3 regions of the Pseudoalteromonas sp. SR43-3 genome follow, and region 3 is predicted to be linked to each of the others. Evidence: predicted binding sites of a transcription regulator. Region 3 holds the regulator's gene; each other region holds the start of a gene.
What was found. The regulator ArgR, encoded in region 3, controls arginine synthesis, uptake and breakdown. The targets are predictions, from matches to a motif close to ANTGAATANNTATTCANT.
Positions count from the first base shown of each region.

Region 1: gltB (glutamate synthase large subunit) is a predicted target of ArgR. The motif match lies at 4,133-4,150, and genes of this name have one in related genera.
Region 2: argC (N-acetyl-gamma-glutamyl-phosphate reductase) is a predicted target of ArgR. The motif match lies at 2,500-2,517, and genes of this name have one in related genera.

Region 1 is NZ_JACJEC010000006.1:26,593-32,436, reverse strand. Features, by position in the region: gene H5088_RS09485 (ABC transporter permease) at 1-218, opposite strand, end outside; gene H5088_RS09480 (ABC transporter permease) at 230-1,543, opposite strand; gene H5088_RS09475 (ABC transporter ATP-binding protein) at 1,547-2,257, opposite strand; gene H5088_RS09470 (efflux RND transporter periplasmic adaptor subunit) at 2,300-3,553, opposite strand; gene gltB (glutamate synthase large subunit) at 4,252-5,844, shown strand, end outside.
Region 2 is NZ_JACJEC010000020.1:25,950-31,793, reverse strand. Features, by position in the region: gene radA (DNA repair protein RadA) at 1-233, shown strand, start outside; gene H5088_RS17100 (hypothetical protein) at 309-1,241, shown strand; gene argE (acetylornithine deacetylase) at 1,295-2,443, opposite strand; gene argC (N-acetyl-gamma-glutamyl-phosphate reductase) at 2,668-3,678, shown strand; gene argB (acetylglutamate kinase) at 3,679-4,446, shown strand; gene H5088_RS17080 (ornithine carbamoyltransferase) at 4,454-5,386, shown strand; gene H5088_RS17075 (argininosuccinate synthase) at 5,383-5,844, shown strand, end outside.
Region 3 is NZ_JACJEC010000002.1:288,958-294,801, reverse strand. Features, by position in the region: gene H5088_RS03680 (iron ABC transporter permease) at 1-1,229, shown strand, start outside; gene H5088_RS03675 (ABC transporter ATP-binding protein) at 1,230-2,279, shown strand; gene H5088_RS03670 (Dyp-type peroxidase) at 2,328-3,227, shown strand; gene argR (transcriptional regulator ArgR) at 3,235-3,702, opposite strand; gene mdh (malate dehydrogenase) at 3,928-4,860, shown strand; gene ispB (octaprenyl diphosphate synthase) at 4,946-5,844, opposite strand, start outside.

The sequences.
Region 1 (5,844 bases), on a different contig from region 3:
TGGCTTAAGTTAATATCAGTACCAAAGGTCATTACATTAAACTTAAATATATCTTGCTCAGGGTAGCCCGTTTCTTGGTTTAAATAGCTAATTCTATCTTGAATAATAAACGCAGCATTACTAACTATAGCTGTAGTAATTGCAATTTGAATTAGTAGTAATACAGCGCCCACCTTTGAGCGGCATAAGGCGTTAAATATAGGTTTTATTTCTAACATTGTGACATTCCTTATTGGCTCTTAAGATAAATAGCAGGATTGGTTTTACACACTAACCAAGCTGGGTATAAACCAGCTAAAATGCAGGTTGTAATTGCAATCAATGGGGCGCTCAATAGCATGGTTAAATCCATTGTCGCTAAGTTTTCATAGTAGTCGTAGCTTTGCCCTACGCCCATTAAGCCAAGTTGTGCTAGTACAATTCCTAGCATGCCACCTATAAAGCCAAGCATGGCGACCTCAACTAAGTGCTGTAAAAATATTTGCCTTTTACTAGCACCTAATGCGCGTCTTACACCTACTTCTGGCGCTCTGCGTAAAAACTTAGCTAAAAGTAAACCTAAAATATTGGCTAAGCAGACACCTAAGAACATAAAGCTCAGGCCCACTAAAATTTTATTGTCTTCGGTGACGACGTTGTTGTATTGCATCCATTGGTTTACATCGCGAAGTTTATACTCAAGTTCTTTACGATTAAATCGACCACGTTTTTGTTGTTCTTGCATATAGGCTAATAAGTAATTTTGATAGGCTTGTTTTTGTTCAAGCGTATTTAGCTCTGCCCAAAACTGGATCCATACTTGTTCAGATTGCAGTTTATCTGCAAAGGTTGGTGTGTTTTCGTGTTTCCATCCATTGCTATTGCCCCAACTTACTAGCTCTTTTGTCTTTATTAAGCTAAAGGGCATAAATAACTCTTCTACTTGATTAAATGCACCGTTATTTAAATCATAATATTTAATATTGAGAGGCCAGTGGTTAATAACACCAACTACTTGATAGCTTGCATCATCTAAGTAAATCAGTTCTCCGACAGAGTTTTTTCCTGAAAATAGTTTATCGTTTATCTCTTGGGTAATAACAACCACAGGTGCGGCAGAGTCTTCTTGCTCTTTGCTCCAAGCCCCCCCGTATAAAAATGACAAATTAAACATGCTAAAAAAGTCAGGCGTTGTCATGCGAGCATTACCTATAAAAGGTTTTATTTTGTCGGAGTCTAGATAAACTGAAAAGCCGGTACGCATCATAGCCACTTTTTTCTCTGACGTGGGTGCGTTTAATAAGTTCTCAGCATCTTGATAGGTCAGTTGCAGTGGTATGTTATCTTCTGTCCACCACGTACTACCATCGTCCATTGTTTGTAATTGCACACTGTAAAGTTGGCTGCTTTTTTCTGGGATAGGGTCGGCCGACATCATGTGATAAACACTAAGGCTGGTCATTGTTATGCCTATACCTATCGCAATGGCAAGTACCATTAAAAAGCTAACCAGTGGGGTGCGCTTGAAGCTGCGCCAACTTAAATCTAAATAATGAATAAACATTAGTTAAACCCCCGATGCTGTTTTTATAGTTTGCGCGCCTTGATAAAGTGTAAAGTCGGCAAGTTGCCCATCAACTACTTGAATATTACGCGGAGCACGGCGGGCTAATTCGCTATCATGCGTTACCATTACTATAGTGGCACCGTCGCGATTTATTTGCTCAAGTAACTCCATAACTTGGCGCGCCATTAAGCTGTCAAGGTTACCTGTTGGCTCATCGGCAAGTAAAAAGCGAGGTTTACCAGCAAGCGCACGGGCTATTGCCACACGTTGTTGCTGGCCACCAGAGAGTTGTTGAGGTAAGTGTTTAGCGCGAGATGCTAAACCAACTTGTTCAAGGCATTGTTCAATTCGACGTTTTCGCTCATTTGCTTTAATCCCTCTGTAGCGAAGAGGAACTTCTATGTTTTCATATAAATTTAAATCGGGGATCAAATTAAAGCCTTGGAATATAAAGCCAATTTTTTGATTACGTAAATCAGCACGTTGGTTATCGTTTAGGCTGCCAACATTAACGCCATCTAACAAATACTCACCTTCGTTAAAAGGCTCGAGCATACCTGCAATATTTAAAAAGGTTGTTTTTCCTGAGCCGCTAGGACCGGTAACAGCAATAAATTCGCCTTCGTTTACTTGCAGGTTAAAGTCTCGAAGCGCATGGGTTTGTACCATTTCTGTTTGGTATACTTTACTTACATTGTTCATTTGTAACATGACTGTACCTAATTATTTTTAGCGTTGGTTGAGAGCGTCTGTTTAATTTAATAAAATCGTATCGGCTTGCTTAAAGTCGCTGTAGCTTGAAATAATAATCTCATCGTTTTCTTTAACACCGCTTAAAAGTTCAACCGCATTAATGCTGGTAGCGCCTATTGTAATAGGTATACGCTTTGCAATATTGCCTTCTACCTTATAAGCAAAAATTCCGCCTTGCTGCATAAAAGCGCCGCGTTTTACCTGCATTACACCTTCTCGGTTGTCGAGTAAAATACGTGCAGTTAAGCGTTGGTTTTGACGGATGTTGTTAGTAACACCTTTAAATCGGACGCGTGCTGTTACTTCACGATTATTAACTTCTGGTGATATGGCGGATAAATTCCCCATCACTGTTTCATTGCCTAACTTAAGCTCTACTTCCATACCGAGTCCTAATTCGTTGGCGTAACTTTCAGGTACTTGAAGTTCCGCTTCGAAATTACTTAAGTCGACGAGAGTCATAAGAGGTTGGCTTTGCGTCACTGCGGCTTTTTGTTGCACAAGTAGGTTACCCACGATCCCAGTAACGGTAGCCTTAATAGATAGGTTGCTTACTTTTCTGATTAAATCATCAACAATAAGTTGTTGGCGGGTCACATCACTTTTAGCTGCTTGTAGTTCAAAGGCGAGCGTGTCTTTGGCAAGCAATACCTCTTGTTGTGCATGTTTATATGAGAGTCTTGCGCGTGATAAATCATCAACTGCTTTTTCAAGATCAATTTGGCTAATTAAGTGCTTTTGAATTGATAACTGTGCCCGGCGATTTTCGCGCTCAGCGGCATTAAGCTCAACTTGTGCCATATCGAGTGTTTTATTTAAAGTGAGTGTTTGGCGTCTTGCTTGCAAATGCTGCCTTTGCTGCTCGCCTTGTAGTCGTTTAAGTACAGATTCCTGTTGCTTTAATTCATTAGTTAACTCAGGGCTTTGCAGCAGGGCAAGTGTATCGTCTTGCTTTACTGTATCGCCGGCCTTTACTTTTAAATCTATAAATCCACGTTCTGGACTGTAGATTTTAGGAGCATTAGCAGCAACAATTTTACCACTGGCGGCAATATCTCGAATGAGCGCTTTAACATGTACTTTTGCAACCTGTACTTTTGAGCGGCTAATAGAGCTTTTAGCGCTATGGTTAGTTAAAAAAATATAAGCAACTGTAGAGACCACAATGAAAACAACCGCAGTGATTATCGCGTATTTTTTATAGCTTATAGGTGCCTTTACTTGTACGTCTTGTGCGCTGGTATCTTTAATCATTTAATTCCCCCTACATTGCTTTTATGTATTTTTCGCACAGCAGTAATAAAGCTGCTGTGCAAATGGCGGCAATAGGAGAGAGCAAAAATAAGCTTAGAGTAAACATGGTAATTCCAATTAGCGATTATATGTAAAGCTATACGATTAATATGCCAACTATTATCACATTGATATTAAGGTGCTTTTTATTTTTTGTTCTTGAAAATGATGTCCGCGGACAGTTTTTATGTCCGCATCGGACACCGCTTTAAATAAAAATTCACTATTAATGTACAAAAAAGGACATGAACTTTCATAACTATACTAATGAGCAGCAATAATCGGGGATGTTAAGCCATTAAAGTAATGAAATACCATAAAACTATCTAAATGTTAACTGAATAGCCCTTCATGTGTTGAATACTTATTCACTTTTACTCACCTTTACGTTTACGTAAGCTGCACTTTTGGGTACTTGTGTTTTTTACAATATGTTAAACTTGACACCAGTGTCATGAAAAAATAGTGGTTAAAATAACGCTAAATGTTAAAAATAATGATAAAAAGAAATCTTGCTATGAAGTGAGAAATATTCAAGAATGTGAATATGTATTCAAAGTGCTATTGACTCTATTTAAGATAGAGGCTAGTTTTGTCCGTCTGTTAGCAAATCGTCGAGCAGTTCATCCACGCTAACAGTGCAGCAAGGGGAGGGGTCTATGTTATACGACTCAAAGTTAGAAAAAGAAAATTGTGGCTTTGGCTTAATAGCCCAAGTTAATGGTCAAGCTAGTCATAGGCTTATTCGTACTGCTATTACGGGGCTTGATCGCATGCAGCACCGTGGCGGTATATCTGCCGATGGTAAAACAGGTGATGGCTGTGGTTTATTATTACAAAAACCAGATAGCTTTTTCCGTGCAATTGCCAGTGAACATAATTGGCACTTAGGCAAAAACTACTCAGTGGGTATGATATTTTTAAATTCAGACCCTGTTTTAGCACAAGCTGCAAAACAAATACTTAGCGAAGAATTAGAAAAAGAAACGCTAAATATTTTAGGTTGGCGTGTTGTACCAACCGACCCATCTATGTTGGGTCCTATTGCTGTACAGCAATTACCAGGTTTTGAACAAATTTTTGTTAGCGCGCCAGAAGGTTGGCGTTCTAAAGACTTAGAGCGTCGCTTATATGTAGCACGCCGCCGCGCTGAAAAGCGCATTGTTGATGATGAAGCTTTCTATATCGCAAGTCTATCTGGTTTGGTAACTATCTATAAAGGCTTAATGATGCCTGCGGATTTACCTAATTTTTACCTAGATTTAGCTGATATTCGTATGACGAGTGCGATTTGTGTTTTCCATCAGCGCTTTTCTACTAATACTCAGCCGCGTTGGCCTTTAGCTCAACCTTTCCGCTATTTAGCACACAATGGTGAAATTAATACTATTGAAGGTAACCGCCAGTGGGCACGCGCACGTTCTTATAAATTTGCGTCACCGCTTATTCCTGATTTACAAAGCGCAGCGCCGTTTGTAAACGAAACCGGTTCTGATTCATCAAGCCTAGATAATATGCTTGAGCTATTTTTAGCTGGCGGAATGGATTTATTCCGCGCTATGCGTATGCTCGTGCCGCCTGCATGGCAGAAAAACCGTGCAATGGACGACGATTTACGTGCATTTTACGACTTTAACTCTATGCATATGGAACCATGGGATGGCCCGGCAGGTATTGTTATGTCGGATGGTCGTTTTGCGGCGTGTAACCTTGACCGTAATGGACTTCGCCCAGCACGTTATGTAATTACACAAGATGGTTTTATTACGCTTGCATCAGAAGTGGGTATTTGGGATTACACTGCCGATGAAGTGGTTGAAAAAGGCCGTGTTGGTCCAGGTGAATTATTAGTTATTGATACTAAACTTGGCAAAATCTGGCACTCGGATGAAATCGATCAAGATTTAAAATCTCGCCATCCTTACAAGTCATGGCTTGAAGAAAACGTTAAACGTTTAGTTCCATTTGAAGAACTTACTGAGCAAGACGCCGGTAATCGCTCATTTGATGACGAAACGCTAGCTAAATATCAAAAAATGTTTGGTTATACCAACGAAGAGCTAGATAGCGTTATTCGTGTAATGGGTGAAAACGGCCAAGAAGCGACAGGCTCAATGGGTGATGACACGCCATTTGCTGTGCTTAGTGAAGGGCATCGTTCACTTTATGATTACTTCCGCCAAAAATTTGCGCAAGTAACAAATCCACCTATCGATCCACTACGTGAAAACCATGTAATGTCGCTTGCAACC
Region 2 (5,844 bases), on a different contig from region 3:
GCAGTTTAAACGAATTTGTTGTACCTCGTACCACGTGTATTATGGGAGAACTTAGCTTAAACGGCGATGTACGCCCAATAGACAGTGGTGTACCGCGTGTTAAAGAGGCTGCACAACATGGTTTTACAGAAATATATATTCCATTTCGCAATTACCATAAATCGATGGAAGGGCTAGGCGCTAAAATTACCCCTGTAAAAACCGTACATGAGTTACTTAGTTTGATTAATTAACACTTATCGGTGATGTTCTTCAGTGTTACTCTTAAGTTGAGACACTTTATAGAAAGAATTAAATAAGGAAATGACATGAAAAAATTAGTTATAGTTGCAGCTCTTGTGGCCGCAGGCGTTGGTGGTGTTAGTTACGCAAACTACGTAGCAACTCAAGAAGTGCGTGCAGAAGTAGATAAGCAACTTGCTTTAGTAAGCGAGCAAACTGGCGCTACATTTAAATACGCTGGTTTATCGGCAAGTGTTATTTCAAAGAGTGTAGAAATAACAAACATGGAAGTAATAAGCCCTGAAGGTGACAATGTTGCTAATATTCAAAGCATTGAAATAACTGGTTACGAGCCGGATAAAATATCACCACATACATCATTTGATGTAAAAAGCTTTCAGTTTGATAAAAGCTTCGTATCAAAATTACCAGCTGATACAAACGAAATGTTAGCGTCGGCAAGTTACGACTTACATTCATCACTTGATTACGATGAAGAGTCTGGCAATAGTGATGTAGTAGTTAAGCTTGATGCAAAAGACATTGTTAGTTTTAATATGGATATGGGTTTAGCTAATTCAAAAGCGTTAATGGATGCTTCATTGGCTATTAGCAAGGCGCAGCAAGAAGCGGGTGATCAACCGCTGACGTATGAGCAAGAATTACAGCAGCAAACACTTGTTATGCAAGCAATGAGTAAATTAGAGCCGCGTAATGTTAGCTTTGCCTTAAATAACCAGGGTAAATTAAAAGATTTACTCTCAAGCGAGCTTGAAAAGCAAGGTATGACGCTTGAGCAAATGGAAATGACGCTAGAGCAACAGTTACAACAAGCTCCTGTAACTGAAGATATTGCAAAGGCTTTAACTAGCTTTGCGAAAGGTTTAAATTCATTCAGTGTGTCTGCAAAGCTACCTGAAGGTAAAACTATGATGGAAATTAACCAACAAGTTATGATGCTAGTAGGGCAACCTGAAGAGCTAGTTAAGTTTATTAACTTAGAAGTTAAAGGTGATTAGGCCTTAGTTCTGTATTAATAAAGGCGCCAATTGGCGCCTTTATTGTAATCTTATTAGCTAAAGCAATTTGCTTTTATAAGATCAGTGATTATTTGTTGTGATGGTTTTATTTTTTCCATCGCTAAAAATTCATCAGGCTGGTGTGCTTGGTTAATTGAGCCTGGGCCCATTACAATCGTTTCACAACCGAGTTGCTGGATAAACGGCGCTTCAGTGCAGTAATTTACTGCGACCGCTTTTTGCCCCGCTATTTTTTCAGCCATTTTTACTAAAGCACTGTCGGTGCTCCCACTAAATGCCGGTATTGGTTCATGTAAATCAATAACGCTCACCGCATTTGGGTATTGCTGATTTATCTCTTTCGTTGCATCGAGTACGAATGCTTGTAGTTCTTGTACACTTAAACCTGGTAATGGGCGCATATCTATATGCATTTCACAGCAACCACAAATTCTATTCGCGTTATCGCCGCCATGAATATTACCTAGGTTTAATGTTGGATAAGGGATTTCGAAGTGGCTTATTGAATACTTATGCTTTAATTGTTCTTTTAAGATCATCAATTTTGTAATCACTTTATGCATTACTTCAATGGCGTTAAGACCACGTTCGGGATCGGAGCTATGCCCAGAGCGACCAACCACTCTTATTGCTGTACTCATATGGCCTTTGTGCATAAATACTGGAGTCATATCAGTAGGTTCGCCTATTATACAACGCGCAGGTTTTAAATTAGGGTGCTTACATATTTGTTGCGCACCAGCCATCGTAGTTTCTTCGTCGGCGGTGGCAAGAATTAAAATAGGCTGAGTTTGCTGCTTTTCATCAAGTTCACTAATCGCTTGTAATACAAAAGCAAAAAAGCCTTTCATATCAATACTTCCTAGCCCATACAATTTGTTATCGAGTTCGGTAAGTTTAAATGGATTATGATTCCAACGACTGTCATCAAAAGGCACTGTGTCGGTATGACCAGCTAGCATTAATCCGCCATCACCTTCTCCGCGTTTTGCTAATAAATTATAGCGCCCTTTACCTCCTTCCAATTCTATAATTTCACACGTAAAACCGATTGTTTCGCACCAACTGGCTAGGAGTTCAATTACGTTTTTATTGCTCATACACAGGTTGTCTTCAATAGCACTAATAGAAGGGGCTGCAATCAATTGTTGGTACATGGAAATAAACGAAGGCAAAGGCATAAAAAAATCCAAAATTATTATTCAATTTAATTGCATAACAATATAAAAGTATTTATGATGAATATCAATTCACTTTTTAAGCATAAATATATTAAAAGTAACGCCATGAAAATAATGCGACGATAATCAAAATTCATTAATAAAAAAGACTTAATTAGCGTCTAAGCTAGTTTAAGCGAACATTATAGATAAGTAGTAATTAATTTTAAGATAACGAGTAACAAATGAATGTAGTGATTATTGGCGCAAGCGGATACAGCGGCGCAGAGTTAGCAAGTTTAGTTGCTAAGCATCCAAACTTAACTTTAACAGGCTGTTATGTATCTGAGGGTAGCTTAGATAAAAATAAATTGCTAAGTGATTTATACCCAGAGCACCTTGGCTTACTAGACTGCCCTTTACTTCCTCTTAGCGTATCAGCTTTTGATGACATTCAAAGTGATGCTGATTACGTATGCTTATGTACCGATCACAAAGTAAGTGTTGATCTAGCGCCGCAATTTTTAGCTATGGGTAAAAAGGTATTTGATTTATCTGGTGGCTATCGTTTAGCAAGCAATGACGACTACGTTACTTACTATGGTTTTGAGCATCAACATCCAGAGCTTTTAAATGAAGCGGCTTACGGTCTAGCTGAGTGGAACCATGATGCTATCGCTAATGCAAAGCTAATTGCTGTTGCAGGTTGTTACCCAACAGCAGCGCTTAATGCGCTAAAACCGCTTAAGCAAGCAGGCTTATTGAGCAGCGAAAGTATTATTATTAATGCGGTTTCGGGCGTTACAGGCGCAGGGCGTAAAGCCAGTGTAGGAACGCATTTTTGTGAAGTGTCGCTTGCACCTTATGGTTTGTTTAACCATCGCCACGGCCCTGAAATTGAACAACACCTTGGCCACAAAGTGTTGTTTACACCGCATCTAGGTAATTTTCCGCGCGGTATTTTAGAAACTATTTATGTACAGCTTAAGCCAGGCGTTACCAAGGAAAACGTTGCATCGGCTTATCAAGTACTTTCGAGCGAGCCATTAATTCGTTTATTAGGCGATAAAGTACCTTCAATTAAAGGTGTAGCTAAGCAGCCATTTGTTGATATTGGCTGGCAGCAACAAGGAACGCAGTTAATTGTGATGTCTGCTATTGATAACTTATTAAAAGGCGCTGCTGGACAAGCTTTGCAGTGTATTAATATTTCTATGAATTTAGATCATACCACTGGTTTAAAAGGAGCGTTTTAAATGAGTAAAAAAACGTGGGTAATTAAACTAGGTGGTGCAGTACTTAATACAGAAAATGCAGCAAAAGCGTTGTTTGATGTATTAAATGAGCAAACAAATGATGAGTTTGTGATTGTACATGGCGGTGGCGCTTTAGTTGATACATGGTTAAAACAAGCGGGTTTTGCCAGTGCTAAACACCAAGGATTACGTATTAGCCCAGCAGAGCAAATGCCTTATATAGTGGGTGCGCTTGCAGGTTGCGCTAATAAACAATTAATGACTCAAGCTATTAGTGCTGGGCACAAGCCTGTCGGCTTAAGTCTTTTTGAGGCAGGTGTTACTGCCACTCAAAAGCTAAAAGCGCTTTGCTTGGTGGGTAAATGTAAAAGCAACGACGATTCTATTGTTAATGATTTACTTAAAATCGGTCGCCTACCCATTGTTAGCTCTATAGGCTTTGATGAGCAAGGGCTTTGGTACAACGTAAATGCAGATGAAGCAGCAGCGGCTATTGCTAGTAACTTAAATGCCGAGCTTATTTTTATGACGGATGTTGAAGCAGTGCTTGATGAAAATAAACAGCCGTTACATCAACTTGACACAAAACACATTGATACTTTAATTACAAATGGAGTAATTGTGGGCGGGATGGAGGTCAAAGTTAAGACCAGCCTTCACGCTGCCCAACATTTACGACGCGGTGTGTATATTTCCAGCTGGCAAAAGCCAGAAAATTTAACTGCTCTGCTACAAGGCGAGCATGTCGGAACTAAGATTACACCATAGGTTTATTATGTTTGAGAATTTTTTAACGGGTTTAGAGTTAGACCAAGAAGGCGCACTTAATTTATTAAAGTTAGCGCAAGATATAAAAGCAAAACCAGAAAAATACAGCAATGTATTAGCGGGAAAATCAATCGTAACATTGTTTGAAAAACAAAGTTTACGTACTCGCTTATCGTTTGATATAGGTATTAACCGCCTTGGTGGCCATGCAGTTTATTTAGATCAGCAAAATGGCGCTATGGGTGCACGTGAATCAATTAAAGATTTCGCACTTAATATTTCTACTTGGGCCGATGGTATTGTTGCGCGCGTAAATCAGCACAGCACATTAACTACATTAGGTGAATACGCATCAGTACCGGTAGTAAATAGTTTGTGTGATTTATACCACCCATGCCAAGCGCTTGCTGATTTTTTAACGCTTCAAGAAGTTCACGGCGATGTGAGCGAGCTTAAAGTGGCTTACTTAGGTGAGGGCAACAATGTAACTCATTCATTAATGCTTTTAGCGGCAACGCTTGGCACTGATTTTGTTGCTGTAACGCCAAAAGGCAGCTCGCCTGATTCGCAAATCCTTAAAAAGGCAGAGCAAATAGCGGCAATGAATGGCGCATCAGTGATGGTAAGTGACCGTGTTGAAGCGGCTGTTGGTGCAAACGTTGTATATGCAGATACATGGGTATCAATGGGTGATACAACACCGCTTGAGCAAGTTAAAGAAAAATATATGCCTTATCAATTAAATCAGGCATTGCTAGATCAAACCGGTGCAACTACGGTATTACATTGCCAACCGGCACACCGTGAATTTGAAATTACCTCTGAGGTAATGGATGGTCCAGCATCGAAAATTATTCAACAAGCAGAGAATCGCATGCACGCGCAAAATGCTTTGCTAGTTACATTACTAAATCCAAATTTTGTTAAGGAACACCTATGAGTTCAATTAAAAAAGTCGTTTTAGCCTATTCAGGTGGTCTTGATACATCGGCTATCGTGCCATGGTTAAAAGAAAACTACGGTTGTGAAGTTGTTGCGTTTGTAGCGGATGTAGGTCAAGGCGCAGAAGAACTTGAAGGCGTAGAAGCTAAAGCAATCGCTTCAGGTGCTTCAGAATGTTACGTAGTTGATTTAAAAGATGAAATGGTAAGTGATTACATTTATCCAACACTTAAAACGGGCTCGATTTACGAAGGTACTTATTTACTAGGTACGTCTATGGCGCGTCCTATTATTGCTAAAGCACAAGTTGAAATTGCACGTAAAGTAGGTGCTGATGCACTTTCTCATGGTTGTACTGGTAAAGGTAATGACCAAGTTCGTTTTGAATCATGTTTTGCAGCCCTTGCTCCAGATTTAAAAGTAATTGCGCCATGGCGTGAGTGGGACTTATCGAGT
Region 3 (5,844 bases):
TTTTTGATATACGTACACTACCCGGCGCCATAGTTATGATTGCCTTGGTGCTTTACCCGTATTTATTTTTAATTTTTAAAACGGCCCTTCGCGAGCAGTCATTCAAATTAGTGCAAGCTAGCCAGTTAATGGGGTTATCTCCTTGGCAAAGCTTTTTTAAAGTTAGTTTAGTGCTCTCTCGTGGGGCAATTGTGGCGGCTCTTGCACTTATTAGTATGGAAACCATGGCCGACTTTGCAACAGTGAGTTATTTTGCCGTAAGTACATTAACAACCGCCGTATACGATACGTGGTTTGGTTATTACTCACTTACAGCGGCCGCTAAAATATCGGGTGTGATGTTACTGCTGTTATTTTTAGCATTAATGGCAGAGCGTTTTAGTCGTCGTAATCAAGCGGTATTTGAGCGCCAATCAAGTGTAAATAGTGAATCTCTCTATGTATTAAAAGGAAAGTCTGCTTGGCTCGCAACGGCATTTTGTAGCTTTATTTTACTTATCGCTTTTGTAATTCCTATTGCAGTACTTATAAATTACGCCATTACCTACTTTGATAAAGCATGGAATGTTGAGTTTTTTAGTTACGCTTGGCAAAGTTTAAAAGTGGCAGGGGTTGTAAGTGTTATAACCATTACATTGAGTGTTTTTGTGGTTTTTTATCAGCGTGTGGCAAAGCAAACGTATCCGCTTATTCCTGGGCGTTTAGCAAGCACAGGCTATGCGCTGCCTGGCACAGTACTCGCTATTGCGGTTTTGTTACCTCTTACATTGTTAGAGAACACCATTAACACAGCGCTCGAGCCGTATAATTTAGATATTGGCTTACTGCTTACAGGTAGCATTCTTACTATTATTATTGCTTATATTGTTAGGTTTTACGCCATTGCACACGGAGCAATTGAGTCGAGTTTTTTACGTATTAGTCCATCACTTGATATGGCAAGCCAATCAATGGGTAAAAGCCAAGGGCAAACGCTGCGTTTAGTGCATCTACCTTTACTGCGAAGAGGATTGCTCACTGCTGCCTTATTGGTATTTATTGAGTGTATGAAAGAGTTGCCGGCTGCGCTATTGCTCAGACCGTTTAATTTTGAAAGCTTAGCTACTCATGTATTTCAGTATGTGAGTGACGAGCAGTTAGAGCTTGCTTCAATATCTGCATTATTTATTGTTATTGTTGGGTTTATTCCTTTGTATTTTATTAATCGTTCTATGGAGCAGCGTAGTTAAATGAGTAGTTTAATTTTACAAGGCGTGAGCTATCACTATAACGGCACAAAGGTTATTCACGATTTAGATTTAACAGTAGGTAAAGACGAAATTGTTTGCCTACTCGGGGCGAGTGGATGCGGAAAAACAACCACATTAAAAGCGATTGCAGGTTTAATTGAAGCCAAGCAAGGGTCTATTTTTATAGACGGTAAATTAGTGAGTGATGAGCAATCTTTTGTCTCACCTGAGCACCGTAACATCGGCATGATGTTTCAAGATTATGCGCTGTTTCCGCATTTAACGGTGGCAAATAATATCGCATTTGGGCTTAGTAAAATGAGCAAAGCTCAAAAGCAGCAACGCGTTGATGAAATGCTTAAGCTTGTACATTTAATTGGCTGTGCTGACAGGTTTCCACACCAGTTATCGGGTGGCCAACAGCAACGCGTCGCTATCGCTCGTGCATTAGCTTATAAACCTAGTTTATTACTCCTTGATGAGCCTTTTTCAAACATCGACACACAAGTACGCTTTGAATTAATTGCCGATATACGTCGAATTATTAAGGCAACTCAAGTATCTGCTGTGTTTGTTACACACTCAAAAGAAGAGGCGTTTGCGTTTTCAGATACACTTGCCATTATGCATCGCGGTAAAATTGAGCAACAAGGCACGCCTGAGCAGCTTTTTGCAGCTCCATGTTCAAAGGAGGTTGCAGAGTTTCTGGGTCAGGGCATATACTTAAGCGCAGAAGTGTTAACCGCAACTGAATATAAAACACCATTTGGTTTAGTCGAATCTTATGTTGAGAGTAAGCATAATGTAACTGCAGGGCTTATATATGTGCGCCCTCATCAAATAGAATTAGTGGCAGATAACCAAAGTGACAAATTCAGCAAGCGAGCTACAATCATAAGTCGTCGCTTTATTGGTTCGGCGTATGTTTATTCGCTTGTTATTGATGAACAAGAAATTGAAGTTGCTGCACAATATGGCCAGTCATTTGAAAATAATGATCAGGTTATAATAAAAATAAAACCTCACACGGTGAATTTTTTCGAATCGTAATTAATTTGTTATTCGCTGTGTTTTTATCTGTAAAACTAAGGAATAACAATGGCGCAAGCGCAATCAGGGATTTGTGCTGAAGCAAACTTACACGGTTTGCACTTATTTTTTAATGTGTTTGATGGTCAAGACGAATCACTTCGCGCAAAGTTAAAACAAGTAAGCGCTATAGAAGAAGAGTTTAGCGATCAATTTTCAGAATCAATGCTCTCTTGTATGGTTGCTATTGGTGCGCAATACTGGCCGCATATCCTCCCTGAATACATTCCAAGCGAATTACAGAGCTTTCCCAATATAACCCATAGCGATCACCAAATGAGCGTACAACCGTGTGATTTATTTGTACAAATTCGCTCTGACCGTGAAGATGTTAACCATTTATTTGCGCTGCAAATTTTAAAATTATTTGCCCCCGATGTAGAGCTGGTGGAGCAAATTCGTAATTTTCGTTTTTTAGATGGTCGTGATTTTAACGGTTTTATTTATGGTGGCGACACCGCACATGGAAGAAAAAAGCGCGCTACGGCTTTAATCAGCAACCCTGGTAGCTTTGAAGATCAGGGGAGTTATATTCATGTTCAGCGTTATAAACATGATTTAACTATGTGGCAGCATTTATCATTGAGTGAGCAAGAGCAAATAATGGGACGTACGCGTCTTGATAACACGCTAATTACCCCAGCGATCGAAACCAGCCATGCTTCGCGAAGTGAGCTAAAAGACGAACACGGACAACCGCTACTATTAAATCAAAGCATGCCTTATGGCGACGTGTATGAGCAGGGAATGTTATCAATTACATGCGCTTGTACGGGCACCGCATTTGAAAAAGTACTTAATAGTCGTTTAGGGGAAGGGGATTGCTACGACCACTGGCTTGATTTTACTCAAGCCGATATGGGCTCTGCTTTCTTTGCACCTTCAATAGGGTTTTTAAAACAAATTTAGTTTGCTATTAAACTGTATCAAATAAAATGCGAACACGTTCAAGTGTTACATCTATTTCAGATATTTTAGCAGGAGCGATAAAAATAGTATCGTCGCCTGCAATTGTTCCTAGTACGCCATCTGCTTTACCTAATGAATCTAATAAACGTGCAATAAGCTGAGCAGCACCTGGGCTGGTACGAATGATGATCATCATTTCGTTGTGCATAATGTCGATTACTAATTGGCGTAATGGGCTTTTAGCCGTAGGTACACCCATTTCAGCAGGTAAGCAGTAAACCATTTCTTGTTTGGCATTACGTGTGCGTACAGCGCCAAATTTACTTAACATGCGTGATACTTTACTTTGGCTTATATTGTCAAAACCTTGATCTTTTAACGCATCAACTATTTCGCCTTGAGAGCCAAAATTTTCTTCTTTTAATAGTGATTTAAATGCTTTTACCAGTGCTTCTTGTTTATCTTGTGGTTGCATAGTCTTTATTCGTTTTTGTTATTTATGCCGCAAATTCTACACAAAAATGAATAATTATGCAGCAGTTGTTTAGTTAACTTGCCAGTTTGATGCGTTAAATCACATAAGTTTACGACTATGGTCGAAAATATACTTGAAATAGACAGGATAAATTTGTTTTTAGTCGCTAATTTCATTATCTTAAGAGCCACAAATGTTTCCTACCTCAAATTACGGAGAATTCCAATGAAAGTTGCTGTATTAGGTGCTGCAGGCGGTATCGGCCAAGCGTTGTCTTTATTATTAAAAACAGGCTTACCAGCTGGCTCTGAATTATCACTTTATGATGTTGCACCAGTAGTACCAGGTGTTGCGGTTGACCTTTCTCACATCCCAACAGATGTTAAAGTTGCAGGCTTTGGCGCAGACGATTTAAATAAAGCGCTTGAAGGCTCTGACATCGTTCTTATCCCAGCGGGTATGCCGCGTAAACCAGGTATGGATCGTGCTGATTTATTCAATGTAAATGCTGGCATCATCAAAACGTTAGCAGAAGGCATTGTTGCCAGCTGTCCTAAAGCGTTAGTAGGTATTATTACTAACCCAGTAAATGGCACAGTTCCAATTGTTGCTGAAGTATTCAAAAAAGCAGGTACTTACGACGCTAAACGCGTATTCGGTATTACTACGCTTGACGTTATTCGTTCAGAAGCATTTGTTGCTGAACTTAAAGGCGTAGACGTAGCAACTGTAAAAGTACCAGTAATTGGTGGTCACTCAGGCACAACTATTCTGCCTCTACTTTCTCAAGTTGAAGGTGTTTCTTTCACTGATGAAGAAGTTGCTGCACTTACTCCACGTATCCAAAATGCGGGTACTGAAGTTGTAAATGCTAAAGCAGGCGGTGGTTCAGCTACGCTATCTATGGGTGCTGCTGCAGCTCGTTTTTGTATGTCTTTAGTTAAAGGCCTACAAGGTGAAGAAGTTGTAGATTACGCTTACGTTGCTGTTGAAAATGGCGATGCAGAGTACTTTGCACATCCAGTACGTTTAGGTAAAAACGGCGTAGAAGAAATTCTTTCTTACGGCGAACTAAGCGCATTTGAAACAAAAGCAAAAAATGACATGCTTGAAACTCTGAAAAAAGACATCAAAGAAGGTGTTGATTTCATGGCGTAATAGCCGCTTTAAGCAACAAAAAAGCCTGCATTTGCAGGCTTTTTTATTGCTCAGAATTAATGTCACACTGTGTAACTAGTTAAAACTAGTGGTCGCGGTCAACCGCAATACGGGCAAGGCTTATAAGTGCTTGCTTATAGTCAGACTCAGCTAAAAAGTCTAAACAGGCAATGGCTTTTTCGGCCTCAAGCTCTGCTTTTTGCATTGTAAACTCAAGCGCATTAGTTTGTTTTAGTGCAGTTAAAATTTCTTCTAAATGCTCCATACCATTACTGTGCTCTATTGCATCACGAATGAGCTGTGTTTGCTGCTCGCTACCATGTTGCATAGCATAAATAAGCGGAAGGGTTGGTTTGCCTTCAGCTAAATCATCGCCAATGTTTTTACCTAGCTGCTCAGCATCTGCATTGTAATCGAGTACGTCATCTACTAGTTGAAACGCAGTACCTAAATGCATACCGTATAGGTTTAGTGCATCAAGTGTCGCTTGGTCTTGCTCTGTGATAATGGCAGCAAGGCCTGTAGCTGCTTCAAATAATTTAGCCGTTTTAGAGTAAATAACCTGCATATAGCTGGCTTCAGTCGTATCTGGGTCATTGCAGTTCATCAGCTGCAATACTTCACCTTCAGCAATAATGTTTGTTGCATCGGCAAGTACTTGCATAATCTGCATTTTTCCAAGGCCAACCATAAGCTGAAATGAGCGAGTGTAAATAAAGTCACCAACCAATACGCTAGCAGCATTACCAAATTCAGCATTTGCTGTAGGCGTGCCACGTCGTAAGTTTGATTCATCTACAACATCATCATGCAATAGCGTTGCTGTATGGATAAACTCAACAATTGTTGCAAGTGTTATGTGATCTTTACCCTGATAACCGAGCGCTTTGGCTGCTAAAATAGCCAGCATTGGACGAACGCGTTTGCCGCCACTGCTAACTATATATAAACCAAGCTGATTAACTAACGCCACATCTGAGCGCA